One region of the Streptomyces sp. NPDC003034 genome, then DNA from elsewhere that is predicted to be linked to it. Evidence: predicted binding sites of a transcription regulator. Region 1 holds the regulator's gene; the other holds the start of a gene.
What was found. Region 1 encodes HrcA, which represses chaperone genes, less so after heat shock. Its sites were predicted from a motif close to TTNGCACTCNGNNNNNCNGAGTGCNAA; they were not measured.
Positions count from the first base shown of each region.

Region 2: groL (chaperonin GroEL) is a predicted target of HrcA. The motif match lies at 4,947-4,973, and genes of this name have one in related genera.

Region 1 is NZ_JBSFTS010000002.1:390,506-398,172, forward strand. Features, by position in the region: gene ACWDX7_RS04105 (DUF3097 domain-containing protein) at 140-943, opposite strand; gene ACWDX7_RS04110 (MBL fold metallo-hydrolase) at 972-1,697, opposite strand; gene hrcA (heat-inducible transcriptional repressor HrcA) at 1,857-2,873, shown strand; gene dnaJ (molecular chaperone DnaJ) at 2,874-4,016, shown strand; gene ACWDX7_RS04125 (nitronate monooxygenase) at 4,162-5,253, shown strand; gene ACWDX7_RS04130 (16S rRNA (uracil(1498)-N(3))-methyltransferase) at 5,250-5,993, shown strand; gene ACWDX7_RS04135 (histidine triad nucleotide-binding protein) at 6,220-6,579, shown strand; gene ACWDX7_RS04140 (ribonuclease Z) at 6,582-7,496, shown strand.
Region 2 is NZ_JBSFTS010000009.1:91,665-99,331, forward strand. Features, by position in the region: gene ACWDX7_RS12575 (PTS transporter subunit EIIC) at 1-464, shown strand, start outside; gene ACWDX7_RS12580 (GNAT family N-acetyltransferase) at 461-1,039, shown strand; gene ACWDX7_RS12585 (beta-glucanase) at 1,075-1,863, opposite strand; gene ACWDX7_RS12590 (phosphoribosylanthranilate isomerase) at 1,934-2,542, opposite strand; gene ACWDX7_RS12595 (GNAT family N-acetyltransferase) at 2,571-2,996, shown strand; gene groL (chaperonin GroEL) at 3,130-4,752, opposite strand; gene ACWDX7_RS12605 (cold-shock protein) at 5,141-5,347, opposite strand; gene ACWDX7_RS12610 (MoaD/ThiS family protein) at 5,764-6,039, opposite strand; gene thrC (threonine synthase) at 6,074-7,378, opposite strand; SAM riboswitch class I at 7,396-7,554, opposite strand.

The sequences.
Region 1 (7,667 bases):
CCCGGGCGCTGCCCGGCTGCTTGCTGGGGGCTCTGCCCCCAGACCCCCGCGCCTCAATCGCCGGCGGGGCTGGATGGCGGCGGCTCGTCGGGCGCGACCCGGGCCCCCGGGGCCCCAAACGCCGCCGGGGCGGGACTGGCTATGGGGCCGTTACGAAGTCGATCAGTTCTTCGACGCGGCCCAGGAGGGTTGGTTCCAGGGCGCGGTACGAGGTCACGTGGGACAGGATGTGCTGCCAGGCGGCTCCCGTGTTGGCCGGCCAGCCCAGGGACCGGCAGACGCCCGTCTTCCAGTCCTGGCCGGGCGGGATCACCGGCCAGGCCGCGATGCCCAGCGCCGACGGCTTCACCGCCTGCCAGACGTCCACGTACGGGTGGCCGACGATCAGGACGTTGGGCGAGGTCACCGACGCCGCGATACGGGACTCCTTCGAGCCCGGCACCAGGTGGTCCACCAGGATGCCCAGGCGGGCGTCCGGCGCCGGGGCGAACTCCGCCACGACGGCCGGGAGGTCGTCGATGCCCTCCAGGTACTCCACCACCACGCCCTCGATCCGCAGGTCCTCGCCCCAGACCCGCTCCACCAGCTCCGCGTCGTGGCGGCCCTCGACATAGATCCGGCCCGCGCGCGCCACCCGCGCCCGCGCGCCCGGTACGGCGATCGAGCCGGAGGCCGTCCGGGCCGCGGCCGCGGGGCTGCCGCGCCGCGGGCGGGTCAGCGTCACCACCGCCCCCTCCAGCAGGAAGCCCCGCGGCTCCATCGGGAACACCCGCCGCTTGCCGAAGCGGTCCTCCAGGGTCACCGTGCCCGCCTCGCAGGCCACCACCGCGCCGCAGAAATCCGTACCCGCCACCTCGATGACCAGGCCCGGTTCCGCCGCCACCTCGGGCACGGCCTTGGGGCGCTTCCACTGCGGGGTCAGGTCGGGGGAGTACTCGCGCATCCGGCCGACAGTAGGAGAGCCGGACCGCTCACGCCTCCGACACGCCGAAACGGGCCGCCAGTGTGGCGCGTTGCGCACGGACGAAGTCCGCCGGGACCACCGCTCCGTGACCCGGCACGTACAGCGCGTCGTCGCCGCCCAGGGACAGCAGCCGGTCGAGAGCGGCGGGCCACTGCCCTGGTACGGCGTCCGGCCCCGCCTGCGGTGGGCCGGACTCCTCGACCAGGTCCCCGCAGAAGACCACCTCCCGCTCACCCGGCACGAAGACGGCCAGGTCGTGCCCGGTGTGGCCCGGCCCCACATTGGCCAGGAGCACCTGCACCCCGCCCAGCTCCAGCGTCCACTCGCCCGACACCGGATGCCGGGGCAGCACGAGCATCTCCACGGCTTCGGCCGCCTCCCGCTCCGCCAGCCCGTGCCGCACGGCGGAGTCCCGCAGCGCCTCCCGGTCGGCCGCCAGCAGGGAGTCCAGGCCGACCGCCCCGTACACCTCGGCCCCGGCGAAGGCGGCAGCGCCCAGTACATGATCGAAATGTCCGTGGGTGAATGCGATATGGGTCACGCGCCGGCCGGTCAGCCGCTGCGCCTCGGCCCGGATCCCCGCCCCTTCCCGCAGGGACGAGCCGGGATCGACCAGGAGGACCGAATCGTCGCCCGCCACCAGCCCCACGGTGCAGTCCCACACCGGCAGCCGACGCCGGCCGGCGCGTCCGGTCAGCCGTTCCCAGCCCGCCTCTTCCCAACGCACGTCCATGCGACGACGCTACCTTGGCGGGCCGCCCTTGCTAGGGGCGTACCGCACGGCCGTACACTGAGCGGGGATCGCTGGCACTCGAACGCTCAGAGTGCCAACGAAGCGAAGACCGCGGAAGACCGGCGACGACAACACGCAACACAGGTGGAGGTGTGCGCGATGCTCAGCGAACGCAGACTCGAAGTGCTGCGCGCCATCGTCCAGGACTACGTCGGGACGGAGGAGCCGGTCGGCTCCAAGGCGCTCACCGAGCGGCACCGGCTCGGCGTCTCGCCCGCCACCGTGCGCAACGACATGGCCGTGCTGGAGGAGGAGGGCTACATCGCCCAGCCCCACACCAGCGCCGGCCGGATCCCCACCGACAAGGGCTACCGCCTCTTCGTCGACAAGCTGGCGGGGGTCAAACCGCTGTCCTCGCCCGAGCGCCGGGCCATCCAGAACTTCCTCGACGGCGCCGTCGACCTCGATGACGTGGTCGGCCGTACGGTGCGGTTGCTCGCCCAGCTCACCCGGCAGGTCGCGGTCGTGCAGTACCCCTCGCTGACGCGCTCCACCGTGCGCCACGTCGAGCTGCTGTCGCTGGCCCCGGCCCGGCTGATGCTCGTACTGATCACGGACACCGGACGTGTCGAGCAGCGGCTGATCGACTGCCCGAGCCCCTTCGGGGAGACCTCGCTGGCGGACCTGCGGGCCCGGCTCAACAGCCGGGTCGTCGGCCGCCGTTTCACCGATGTGCCCCCGCTCGTCCAGGACCTCCCCGAATCCTTCGAGGCGGAGGACCGCGGCACCGTCTCCACCGTGCTCGCGACGCTCCTCGAAACCCTGGTCGAGGAAGCCGAGGAACGGCTGATGATTGGCGGTACCGCCAATCTCACCCGCTTCGGACACGATTTTCCCCTGACCATCAGGCCGGTGCTCGAAGCGCTGGAGGAGCAGGTCGTGCTCCTCAAGCTGCTCGGCGAGGCCAATGAGTCGGGAATGGCCGTACGGATCGGGCATGAGAATGCCTACGAGGGACTGAACTCCACGTCGGTCGTCTCGGTCGGTTACGGTTCGGGCGGCGAAACAGTCGCCAAACTCGGCGTGGTCGGACCGACCCGCATGGACTACCCCGGAACGATGGGAGCGGTACGCGCAGTGGCACGTTACGTCGGACAGATCCTGGCGGAGTCGTAAGTGGCCACGGACTACTACGCCGTTCTCGGCGTGCGCCGCGACGCATCGCAGGACGAGATCAAGAAGGCCTTCCGCCGCCTCGCGCGTGAACTTCACCCGGATGTGAATCCGGACCCGAAGACGCAGGAGCGTTTCAAGGAGATCAACGCGGCTTACGAGGTGCTCTCGGACCCGCAGAAGAAGCAGGTCTACGACCTCGGCGGCGACCCGCTGTCCTCCTCCGGCGGCGCCGGCGGCGGAGCGGGTGGCTTCGGAGCGGGTGGCTTCGGCAACTTCTCCGACATCATGGACGCCTTCTTCGGCCAGGCCTCGCAGCGCGGCCCGCGCTCGCGGACCCGGCGCGGCCAGGACGCCATGATCCGCCTCGACCTGGAACTGGACGAGGCGGCCTTCGGGACGACCAAGGACATCCAGGTCGACACGGCCATCGTCTGCACCACCTGCTCCGGTGAGGGTGCCGCTCCCGGTACCTCGGCGCAGACGTGTGACATGTGCCGTGGCCGCGGTGAGGTCTCGCAGGTCACCCGGTCCTTCCTGGGCCAGGTCATGACCTCCCGCCCCTGCCCGCAGTGCCAGGGCTTCGGCACCGTGGTCCCGACCCCGTGCCCCGAGTGCGCGGGCGACGGGCGGGTCCGCTCCCGCCGCAGCCTGACGGTCAAGATCCCGGCCGGTGTCGAGAACGGCACCCGGATCCAGCTCGCGGGCGAGGGCGAGGTCGGCCCCGGCGGCGGCCCCGCCGGTGACCTGTACGTGGAGATCCACGAGCTGCCGCACCCGACCTTCCAGCGTCGCGGGGACGATCTGCACTGCACGGTGACCATCCCGATGACGGCGGCCGCCCTGGGCACCAAGTGCCCGCTGGAGACGCTGGACGGCATGGAGGAGATCGACATCCGGCCCGGTACCCAGTCCGGCCAGTCGATCCCGCTGCACGGGCGCGGCGTCACCCACCTGCGCGGTGGCGGGCGCGGCGACCTGATGGTCCACGTCGAGGTGACCACCCCGTCCAAGCTGGACGCCCAGCAGGAGGACCTGCTGCGCCAGCTCGCGAAGCTGCGCGGTGAGGAGCGGCCGCTGGGCCAGTTCGCGCCGGGGCAGCAGGGTCTGTTCAGCCGGCTGAAGGACGCGTTCAACGGCCGCTGACCGGCCTGGCACCATGCGTACGAGCCCGGCCCGGGGACGCCCCGGACCGGGCTCGACGCATGATCCGGCACGCGCCCGGAAGCGGACTATGCCAGGCGAATGCCATGATTCGGTCCCGTGAGCGGGACATGGCACGATGCACTCCATGTCCACCGCACCGAACGGTCTCTCCCCCTACCCGATCGTGCAGGCTCCCATGGCGGGCGGCGCCTCCTGTCCGCCGCTCGCCGCCGCGGTGTGCGAGGCGGGCGGGCTCGGCTTCCTCGCCGGGGGCTACAAGACCGCCGACGGCATGTACCAGGAGATCAAGCGGTTGCGCGCGCTCACCCGCCGCCCCTTCGGCGTGAACCTCTTCATGCCGCAGACCGGTTACGTGGATCCCGCCGCCGTCGAGGCGTACCGGGGGCAGCTGGCCGGCGAGGCGAGCTGGTACGACATCTCCCTCGCCGCCGAGGACATCATCGGCACCAGCGACGACGGCTACGACGCCAAACTCGCCATCCTCACCGAGGACCCGGTCCCGGTCGTCTCCTTCACCTTCGGCTGTCCCACGCCCCAGGCGCTCGCCCGCCTGCGCGAGGCCGGTACGTACACGGTGGTCACCGTGACCTCCGTCGACGAGGCCCGGGCGGTGCAGGACGCGGGCGCCGACGCGGTCTGCGTCCAGGGCGTGGAGGCGGGCGGCCACCAGGGCACCCACCGCGACGACCCGCAGGCCGACGGCACGGCGTCCATCGGGCTGCTCGCGCTGGTCGCCCAGGTACGCGAGGCGGTCGCCCTCCCGATCATCGCGGCGGGCGGCCTGATGCGGGGCTCCCAGATCGCCGCGCTGCTGGCGGCGGGGGCCGGGGCGGCGCAGCTCGGCACGGCCTTCCTGGCCTGCCCGGAGTCGGGGGCGGACCCGCTGCACAAGAAGGCGCTGACGGATCCGCTGTTCGTCCGTACCGAACTGACCAGGGCCTTCTCCGGGCGGCCGGCCCGAGGCCTGGTCAACCGCTTCATGCGGGAGCACGGGCCGTACGCCCCGGCCGCCTATCCGCAGGTCCACCACCTGACCTCGGGGCTGCGCAAGGCGGCCGCCGCGGCCGGGGACCCGCAGGGGATGGCGCTGTGGGCGGGCCAGGGCCACCGGCTGGCGCGGGCGCTCCCGGCGGGGGAACTGGTCGAGGTACTGGCGGCCGAACTGGGCCAGGCACAGAGAGCGTTGCGAGACATGCAGATGAGGAGCGCGTCATGACCGCCCCCGTGTTCGTGGTCGAAGAGGTCCCCTCGGGGCCGGAATTCGTCCTGGACGGCCCCGAGGGCCGGCACGCGGTCTCCGTGAAGCGGCTGAATCCGGGTGAGGCGCTGGTCCTCACGGACGGCCGGGGCGCCTGGGCGCAGGCGGTGGTGAAGTCGGCCGAGGGCAAGGACCGCCTGACCGTGTCGGTGTCCGCGACCGGGAGCGAACCGCTGCCCGCCGTCAGCATCACGGTGGTACAGGCGCTCCCCAAGGGGGACCGCGGCGAGCTGGCCGTCGAGACGATGACCGAGACGGGCGTGGACGCGATCGTGCCGTGGCAGGCCTCGCGCTGCATCACGCAATGGCGCGGCGACCGCGGCGCGAAGTCCCTGGCCAAGTGGCGGGCCACGGCCCGGGAGGCGGGCAAGCAGTCCCGCCGGGTCCGCTTCCCCGAGGTGGCCGAGGCCCTGTCCACGAAGCAGGTGGCCGCACTGCTGGCCGGCGCCGACCTGGCGATGGTCCTCCACGAGGACCGTGACACGCCCTCGCAGGCCCTGGCCACCGCCGAGCTCCCGGCCACGGGCTCGATCGTGCTGGTCGTCGGCCCGGAGGGAGGCGTCTCCCCGGAGGAGCTGGCCGCCTTCGCCGCGGTCGGAGCCCTCCCGTACCGGCTGGGGGCCTCGGTGCTGCGGACCTCCACGGCCGGTACCGCCGCGGCGGCGGTCCTGCTGGCGCGGACGGGGCGCTGGTCCTGACCGGCGCCCGCCCTGACCTGGGCGCCTGCTGGACGGCGCGGGCCCTGACCTGCGCGGCCTGCTGAACCGGCGAGCCCCCTGACCCGCGCCCTCTGACCTGCGCCCCTCACCGGCTTGGCCGTTGACCGGTTCGGCCGTTGACCGGCGCGCGGCCGGGCGGCGCCCGCCGACCGGCCCCCGGGTGGATACGATGCCCGGACCGATCACCGTCACGGGAGGCGAAGCAATGGCCGGGGAACCGCAGGCCGACTGCCTGTTCTGCAAGATCGTCACAGGGGAGGTCCCGGCGACCGTGGTCCGCGAGAGCGAGACGACCGTCGCCTTCCGCGACATCAACCCGCAGGCGCCCACGCACGTGCTCGTCATCCCCAAGGCCCACTACCCCGACGCCGCCGCGCTGGCGGCCGCCGAGCCGGCCATCGCCGCCGACGTGCTGCGCGAGGCCGGGCAGATCGCCGCGGACGAGAAGGTGGACGGCCACGGCTACCGGATCGTCTTCAACACCGGCGCCGGCGCCGGTCAGACCGTCTTCCACGCCCACGCGCACGTCCTCGGCGGCCGCGGCCTCCAGTGGCCGCCGGGATAGCCGTGTCCGTACGCGAGTTCGTGGTGCTGGGCACCGCCAGCCAGGTCCCCACCCGCCACCGCAACCACAACGGCTACCTGCTGCGCTGGGACGGCGAGGGCATCCTCTTCGACCCGGGCGAGGGCACCCAGCGCCAGATGCTGCGCGCGGGCGTGGCCGCGCACGACATCAACCGGATCTGCGTCACCCACTTCCACGGCGACCACAGCCTCGGCCTCGCCGGGGTGATCCAGCGCATCAACCTCGACCAGGTCCCGCACCCGGTCACCGCGCACTACCCGGCCTCGGGGCAGCAGTTCTTCGACCGGCTGCGGTACGCCACCGCCTACCGCGAGACCGTGCCGCTGCGCGAGGAGCCGGTGGCCGGCGACGGGACGCTGGCCACCGCTCCCGGTTCCCCGTACGTGCTGGAGGCCCGGCGCCTCTCGCACCCGGTGGAGTCCTTCGGCTACCGGCTGACCGAGCCCGACGGGCGGCGCATGCTGCCCGAACTGCTCGCCCGGCACGGGATCAAGGGCCCGGACGTGGGCCGTATCCAGCGCGAGGGGCGGCTCGGCGAGGTCACGCTGGAGCAGGTCAGCGAGCACAAGCCCGGGCAGCGGTTCGCCTTCGTCATGGACACCCGGCTCTGCCCAGGGGCGACGGCGCTGGCCGAAGGCTGCGACATGCTGGTGATCGAGTCGACCTTCCTGGACGAGGAGGAGCGGCTGGCCACCGAGCACGGTCACCTCACCGCCGGCCAGGCGGCCCGGGTGGCGCGGGACGCGGGCGTACGCCACCTGGTGCTGACGCACTTCTCGCAGCGGTACTCCGACCCCGCCGTCTTCGAACACCAGGCCCGCGCGGCGGGCTTCGAAGGCGAGCTCACGATCGCGGCGGACCTGGTCCGGGTGCCCCTGCCCAAGCGGGGCGGCTAGGCCCTGACCGCGTGGGAGCTGCCGGCCACCGAGTGGCGCGGCGGACCTTCCGCGGGTGAGGTGCGACACACTGGGTTTGCTCCTGCGCCGAACGGGCAAAGCCGGCCGTTTCCGCCCGGGGCCTGCCAGCGGAAGGCCCACCGATCCGCACACCACCCACCGGGGAGTACA
Region 2 (7,667 bases), on a different contig from region 1:
GCGCCGCCATCGCCGTCTACTGCCGCCTGCCGCGCAACGGCTCGCTGCGCGCCACCGTCAAATCCGCCCTCCCGGCCGGTTTCCTGGGCGTAGGGGAACCGCTGATCTACGGCGTCTCCCTGCCCCTGGGCCGCCCCTTCGTCACCGCCTGCTGCGGCGGCGCGGCCGGCGGCGCCTTCGTGGGCCTGTGCCACCAGCTCGGCGTCACCTTCGGCTCGACCGCCATCGGCCCCTCCGGCTGGGCCCTCTTCCCGCTGCTCGACGGCACCTCGGGCATGGGCCTCACCCTGGCGATCTACGCGGGCGGCCTGGTGGTCGGCTACCTCGTGGGCTTCGCCGCCACCTACTTCTTCGGCTTCACGCCCCAGATGCTGACCGACCTGAACACCGACCCGACCCCGGTCCCCGCCTCCCGCCCCGGCCCGGACACCCCGACGGACGCCCCTGCCACCATGCGCTCATGACCGACGACATACCCCCGGTGGTTTCACCCGGCCGCATGCGCGCCCTCCCCCAGCCCGTGCTGCCCCTGGGGGACGCCCTCCTGCGCCCCTGGGAACCGGGCGACGCGCCCGCGCTGGTCGAGTCCTGCCTCGACCCGGACATCCGGCACTGGAACCGCCCGGGTCGCCTCACGCTGGCGCAGGCCGAAGACCGGATCGGGCGCTGGCACGCCCGCTGGGAGGCCGAGGAGGCCGCGATCTGGGCGATCGCGCCGGTGGCGCCGGGCCCGGCCGTCGGCCTCATCGGCCTGAGCGACCTCGACCTGCGCGGCGGCAGCGGCGAGTTCCTGTACTGGCTGCTGCCCGCCGGACGCGGCGGCGGCATCATGGCCAAAGCCACGGACCGGGTCAGCCGCTGGGCCTTCGAGGAGTTGGGCCTGCACCGCCTGCGCATCACGCACTCCGTCGCCAACCCTGCGTCCTGCGCCATCGCGACGAAGGCCGGCTTCGCCCTGGAGGGCACCCTGCGCGGCGCCCTGCTCCACGCGGACGGCTGGCACGACGAACACCTGCACGCCCGCCTGCGCACCGACTGACCTGCGCGCCCTGCCCGCTCCGCCGAAAGAAACGCCTACGCCGGGCGGCCCTCGGGCGGCTCCGCGGGCCTGGGCACCCGGCCGGGGGTGGCGCGCCGGTACACCTGGAGCCGCGACACCTCGTAGGACATCTCGTCGACCCCCGGCTCGGGCGCCGGATGGTAGCGCCCGGCGCAGACCGACAGGTTGACGATGAGGTACGCGTGCCAGGCGCGGCCCACCCCTCTGCCGTCGCTGTACACGCGCGCTCCGTTGACCCACCAGACCACCGAGTTCTTCCCGAACTCCACCTTCAGGTCCACCCAGGCCCCGGGCCGCACCGACGGGTCGCGGTGGTAGCGGTGCCCCTGCCGGACGTGGTTGGACAGCTCCAGCAGATCGGGGTTGTCCGGGTGGTACTCGAAGACGTCGATCTCCTGGCCGCCGTCCCGCCAGGTCCAGATCGCGGGCCACGCCCCGATCTCCACCGGGAGTCTGACGCGCGCCTCCAGCACGTCGCCGGTGCGCACCATGAAGCCCTCTTCGCTGCCCTCGGTGGTGAGCAGCCCGGCGTCCCAGTTGCCGTCGGGGCGGCGCGTCGCGCGGAAGACGCCGCTACGGCTGTAGTCGGGATCGGAGACCAGGTGGTCGAGCTTGTTGTCGCGCGGGTTGACCGGACCGCCGTCGGGATAAGCCCACGAGCGGCCGGCGACCCACTGGGTGAGGGAGGCGAAGTCGGCGGTGAAGACGGGGGCGCTGCGCGGCGCGAACACCGCCGCGGCACCGCCCCTGGGGGCGAGGCGGGGCGTCAGGCGCCGCAGCCAGCCCAGCTTTTCGGGGTCCATGCCGGGTCAATGCCCTCAACCGGACGCACACATGCCGGATTTCTCGCGCAACGTGATGACACGGATGCAGTCAGCTACGGAGGGCGTGCGCCGCCCGGATGAAGGCGCGGATGAGCTCCGGTGACTTCACTCCGCGCTCCCGCTCCACCCCGCTGGAGACGTCCACGCCCCAGGCGCCGGTGACCCTGACCGCTTCCCCGACGTTGGCGGGGGTCAGCCCGCCCGCCAGCATCCACCGGCCCTTGGGCGCCGCGAACTCCTCCGAGCCCCAGTTCCACGGCTTGCCCGACCCCGGGTCGGGTGCGTCGAGCAGCAGCAGGTCCTCGCCCAGCTCCCCGCAGCGTTCGACGTGCTCGGCGGTGGCGCGGATCAGCGTCCGGCCCGGCCCGCGCAGCTCCTCGTAGTACTCGGCCCCCTCGTCCCCGTGGAGCTGTACGGCGCGCACCCCGCTCTCGTCGGCCAGGCGGCGCACCTCCCCGACCGGCTGCCCCCGGAAGACCCCGACCGTGAGGACCGCGTCGGGGACCAGCGCGGCGAGGGCGCGCGCGGTGGCGGCGTCGACGGTACGCGGGCTGCCGGGCGCGAAGACGAAGCCGACGGCGTCGGCGCCGGACTCCACGGCCACCTCCACGTCGCGCGCGGTCCGCAACCCGCAGATCTTGATAAACGGCTGGGTCATACGCATCAGTCAACCCCACAATGGCCGGATGGACGACAACGGGGTGGACATCACCACGGGCGGGCGGGATTCCGAGCTCGACGCCCGGCTGGGCAAGGAGCTGGACGCCTTCAACCAGGCGGCCACGGCCGGGCACGAGCAGGCGGAGTTCACCGTACGGATCACGGATGGCGACGGCTCCCTCATCGCCGGCCTGAGCGGCTGGAGCTGGGGGGACCGGGCGGGCATCGAGCTGACCTGGGTCCGCGAGGACAGCCGCGGCGGGGGCTGGGGAGCGAAGCTGCTGGCCGCGGCCGAGGACGAGGCCCGCCGCCGGGGCTGCCGCACGATCATGGTCTCCTCGTTCACCTTCCAGGCGCCGGGCTTCTACGCCCGCCACGGGTACGAGGAGACGGCCCGCGTTCCGGGTCTCCCGGGCGGCCACGAGGACGTGTACTTCCTCAAGCAGCTCTGACACCGGCGACCGGGCGCGCCCCGGCCGAGAGGCGCGCGCCGGCGGCCGGAAACGCCCGAGGGCGGCATCCCCGCGGGGATGCCGCCCTCGTTCGAGAACAGCCGATCAACCAGAGGCCGGAGCCCGAGGCCGATCAGAAGTCCATGTCACCGCCCGGCATGCCGCCCGGCGCGCCGGCGCCGGCCTTCTCCGGCTTGTCGGCGATGACGGCCTCGGTCGTCAGGAACAGCGCGGCGATCGACGCGGCGTTCTGCAGAGCGGAGCGCGTGACCTTCGCCGGGTCGATGATGCCCTCGGCGATCATGTCGACGTACTCGCCGGTCGCGGCGTTCAGGCCCCAGCCGACGGTCAGGTTGCGGACCTTCTCCACGACGACGCCGCCCTCAAGGCCGCCGTTGACGGCGATCTGCTTGAGCGGAGCCTCCAGGGCGAGCTTCACGGCGTTGGCGCCGGTCGCCTCGTCACCCGAGAGGTCGAGCTTTTCGAAGACCGAGGAGGCCTGCAGCAGGGCCACGCCACCACCGGCGACGATGCCCTCTTCGACGGCCGCCTTCGCGTTGCGAACGGCGTCCTCGATGCGGTGCTTGCGCTCCTTGAGCTCCACCTCGGTCGCGGCGCCGGCCTTGATGACGGCCACGCCGCCGGCCAGCTTCGCGAGGCGCTCCTGGAGCTTCTCGCGGTCGTAGTCCGAGTCGGAGTTCTCGATCTCGGCGCGGATCTGGTTCACGCGGCCGGCGACCTGGTCGCTGTCACCGGCACCGTCGACGATGGTGGTCTCGTCCTTGGTGATGACGACCTTACGGGCGCGGCCCAGCAGGTCGAGACCGGCGTTCTCCAGCTTGAGGCCGACCTCCTCGGAGATGACGGTGCCACCGGTGAGGATGGCGATGTCGCCGAGCATGGCCTTGCGGCGGTCGCCGAAGCCCGGTGCCTTGACGGCGACGGACTTGAAGGTGCCGCGGATCTTGTTGACGACCAGGGTCGACAGGGCCTCGCCCTCGACGTCCTCGGCAATGATCAGCAGCGGCTTGCCGGACTGCATGACCTTCTCCAGGAGCGGCAGCAGGTCCTTGACCGAGCCGATCTTGGAGTTGACGATCAGGATGTACGGGTCGTCGAGCGACGACTCCATGCGCTCCATGTCGGTGGCGAAGTACGCCGAGATGTAGCCCTTGTCGAAGCGCATGCCCTCGGTGAGTTCCAGCTCCAGACCGAAGGTCTGGGACTCCTCGACGGTGATGACGCCTTCCTTGCCGACCTTGTCCATGGCCTCGGCGATGAGCTCGCCGATCTGGGTGTCGGCGGCGGAGATGGAGGCCGTGGAGGCGATCTGCTCCTTGGTCTCGACATCCTTCGCCTGGGCGAGCAGGGCGGCGGAGACGGCCTCGACGGCCTTCTCGATACCACGCTTGAGGGCCATCGGGTTGGCGCCGGCGGCTACATTGCGCAGGCCCTCGCGGACGAGCGCCTGGGCCAGCACGGTGGCGGTGGTCGTACCGTCGCCGGCGACGTCGTCCGTCTTCTTGGCGACTTCCTTGACCAGCTCGGCGCCGATCTTCTCGTACGGGTCTTCGAGCTCGATCTCCTTGGCGATGGAGACGCCGTCGTTGGTGATCGTGGGGGCGCCCCACTTCTTCTCAAGGACGACGTTGCGACCCTTGGGGCCAAGGGTGACCTTGACGGCGTCGGCGAGCTGGTTCATCCCACGCTCGAGGCCGCGCCGGGCCTCCTCGTCGAACGCAATGATCTTGGCCATCTGAAGTGGTCCTCCCAGGGGGTCCCTCCCATGCCGTAGGCCATGGGGGAAGGGGTGGATTGCTCCGGACCGCGCCCGCGCCCGCGACGGACGGCCTGCGTGCCCGGCGGTTCCTTCCCGCCGGACCCTGCGGGCCTCACCGACCCGGTCCTCGTTGAGTAGCACTCTCACCTGGAGAGTGCTAACGCCAATGATTAGCACTCGACCCCCGCGAGTGCAAGCGGCTCGGGGCAACGCGCGGCGAAGAAGCAGGTGGGACAAGGGCCGGAAGGGGACGACGTACGAGGGGCCCGCATCCCGTGTCCAGGATGTGGGCCCCTCGTGTGTACGACGTATACGCGTACGTGTGTAGGCGTCGGCGGTCGATCGCGCCGGACCAGCCCCCGGACTAGCCGAGTGCGAGCTTGACCATGTCCGCCTGCGGCCCCTTCTGGCCCTGCGAGATCTCGAACTCGACCCGCTGACCCTCTTCAAGGGTGCGGTACCCGTCCATCTGGATGGCGCTGTAGTGGACGAACACATCCGCACCACCGTCGACCGCGATGAAGCCGTAGCCCTTCTCCGCGTTGAACCACTTGACGGTGCCCTGAGCCATGCCTAACTCCCCTATTACTGGCCCTTGCGCGGGAACGCACTTCGCGCTCCCGGGTCAGAACTTGCGCCGGAACGCGTCGACCGAGGCTGAATGTATCCGCGCCGGTGCTGTCTGCAACAGGTCAATCCGACGAGAATTCTGGACACGCGGAAACATTGAAATAGAGTGAAAATTGGGCACATTCCAGGGCAACTCGGGCCCGGCATATCTCGCCAAAGCCTCATACCGCGCTTGCACATTGACCCGATGTCGACCCTGGCGCGGCCCGCTCATATGCGGCGGGCAAGAACAGCGGAGGGGACTTCCCCAACTCTACCGCGCCCAATCAAACAGAATTACCCCCTCCGTTTATAGCGGAGGGGGTAATTACGGTTTTGCTTATCAGCCGGACGGGGCAGCGGCAGCGGTCCGCCCGGTCAGCCGCCGGCGACCGCGGGGATGATCGAGACGCCCGCGCCGTCCGGGGTCGCCGTCTGCAGTCCACCCTCGAAGCGCACGTCGTCGTCGTTGACGTACACGTTGACGAAGCGGCGCAGCTTGCCCTGGTCGTCCAGGACGCGCGCGGCGATGCCCGGGTGGCTCCGCTCCAGGGACTCGATGACCTCGGCGAGGGTCGCGCCCTCGGCCGGGACCTCGGCCTGGCCGCCGGTGTAGGTGCGCAGGATGGTGGGGATGCGGACATTGACGCTCATGGCGCTACTGCCTTTCCGGTGTGCGGGAGGAGGGTCAGCCCAGCCCGGCGGCGCGGAACGCGTCCAGGCTCGGGCGGATGGTGGCGGTCTGCCCGCTGTCCGCGGCCACCGCCTCCAGGGTCTTCAGGCCGTCACCCGTGTTCAGGATCACGGTGGTCAACGACGGGTCGAGCTGCCCGTTCTCGACCAGCTTCTTCGTCACGCCGACGGTCACGCCGCCCGCCGTCTCGGCGAAGATGCCCTCGGTCTGAGCGAGGATCTTGATGGCCTCGACCACCTGCTCGTCGTTGACGTCCTCGACGTAGCCGCCGGTGCGGCGGGCGATGTCCAGGACGTACGGGCCGTCCGCCGGGTTGCCGATGGCCAGCGACTTGGCGATGGTGTTCGGCTTCTGCGGGCGGACCACGTCGTGACCGGCCTTGAAGGCGGTCGACACCGGGGAGCAGCCCTCCGCCTGGGCACCGAAGATCTTGTACGGCTTGTCCTCCACGAGGCCGAGCCTGACGAGCTCCTGCAGACCCTTGTCGATTTTCGTCAGCTGTGAGCCGGACGCGATCGGGATCACGATCTGGTCGGGCAGCCGCCAGCCGAGCTGCTCGCAGATCTCGTACGCGAGGGTCTTGGAGCCCTCGCCGTAGTACGGCCGCAGGTTGACGTTGACGAAGCCCCAGCCCTCGCCGAGCGGGTCCCCGATGAGCTCGGAGCAGAAGCGGTTGACGTCGTCGTAGTTGCCCTCGATGCCCACGAGGTCGCCGCCGTAGATACCGGCCATGACGACCTTGCCCTGCTCCAGGTCGTGCGGGATGAACACGCAGGAGCGGAAACCGGCCCGGGCGGCCGCGGCGCCGACGGCGCCGGCCAGGTTGCCGGTGGAGGAGCAGGACAGGGTGGTGAAGCCGAAGGCGCGGGCGGCCTCGACCGCGATGGCCACGACGCGGTCCTTGAAGGAGTGCGTCGGGTTGCCGGAGTCGTCCTTGACGTAGAGCTTGCCGGTGAAGCCGAGCTCCTTGCCCAGGTTGGCGGCGTCGACCAGCTTGGTGAAGCCGGGGTTCAGGCTCGGCTTGGAGGCCACGTCCGCCGGGACGGGCAGCAGCGGCGCGTAGCGCCAGATGTTGTCGGGGCCGGCCTCGATCGCGGCGCGCAGCGCTTCCGGGTCACCGGTCGGCAGCTCGTAGGCCACTTCCAGCGGACCGAAACACTCGGCGCAGGCGAAAATGGGGCCGAGCGGGAAGCGGGTGGCGCACTCCCGGCAGGAAAGGCCGGTGGCGGGTCCGAGGTCAACAGAACCGAGGTCGGCGGAACCGTGGTCGGCAGAGGTGGTAGCAGTCTGTGCAGCCATGATGGCGAGGCCCTTTCTCCTCATCTTCCCCATGGCGCACTTCGCCATGAGACGGAATTGGCACCTTCCCTAGCCGGGGACCTCACTGCTGGCACCGATGTGCCTGATCGCGAGAACCGACTGGAGGGTTGCCGGGGCTTCAACGGGCCGTGTCCCTCTGCCCCTCTGGATGAGCGGTATGGCACCGGGATACGCGCTCTATGGCGCACCCGGGCGTTTGTCCGCGAGGACCCCGACATGCGGTGGTCCTTCGCGTTGCTCAAGACTGTAACCGAAGGCCCGGGCGGGT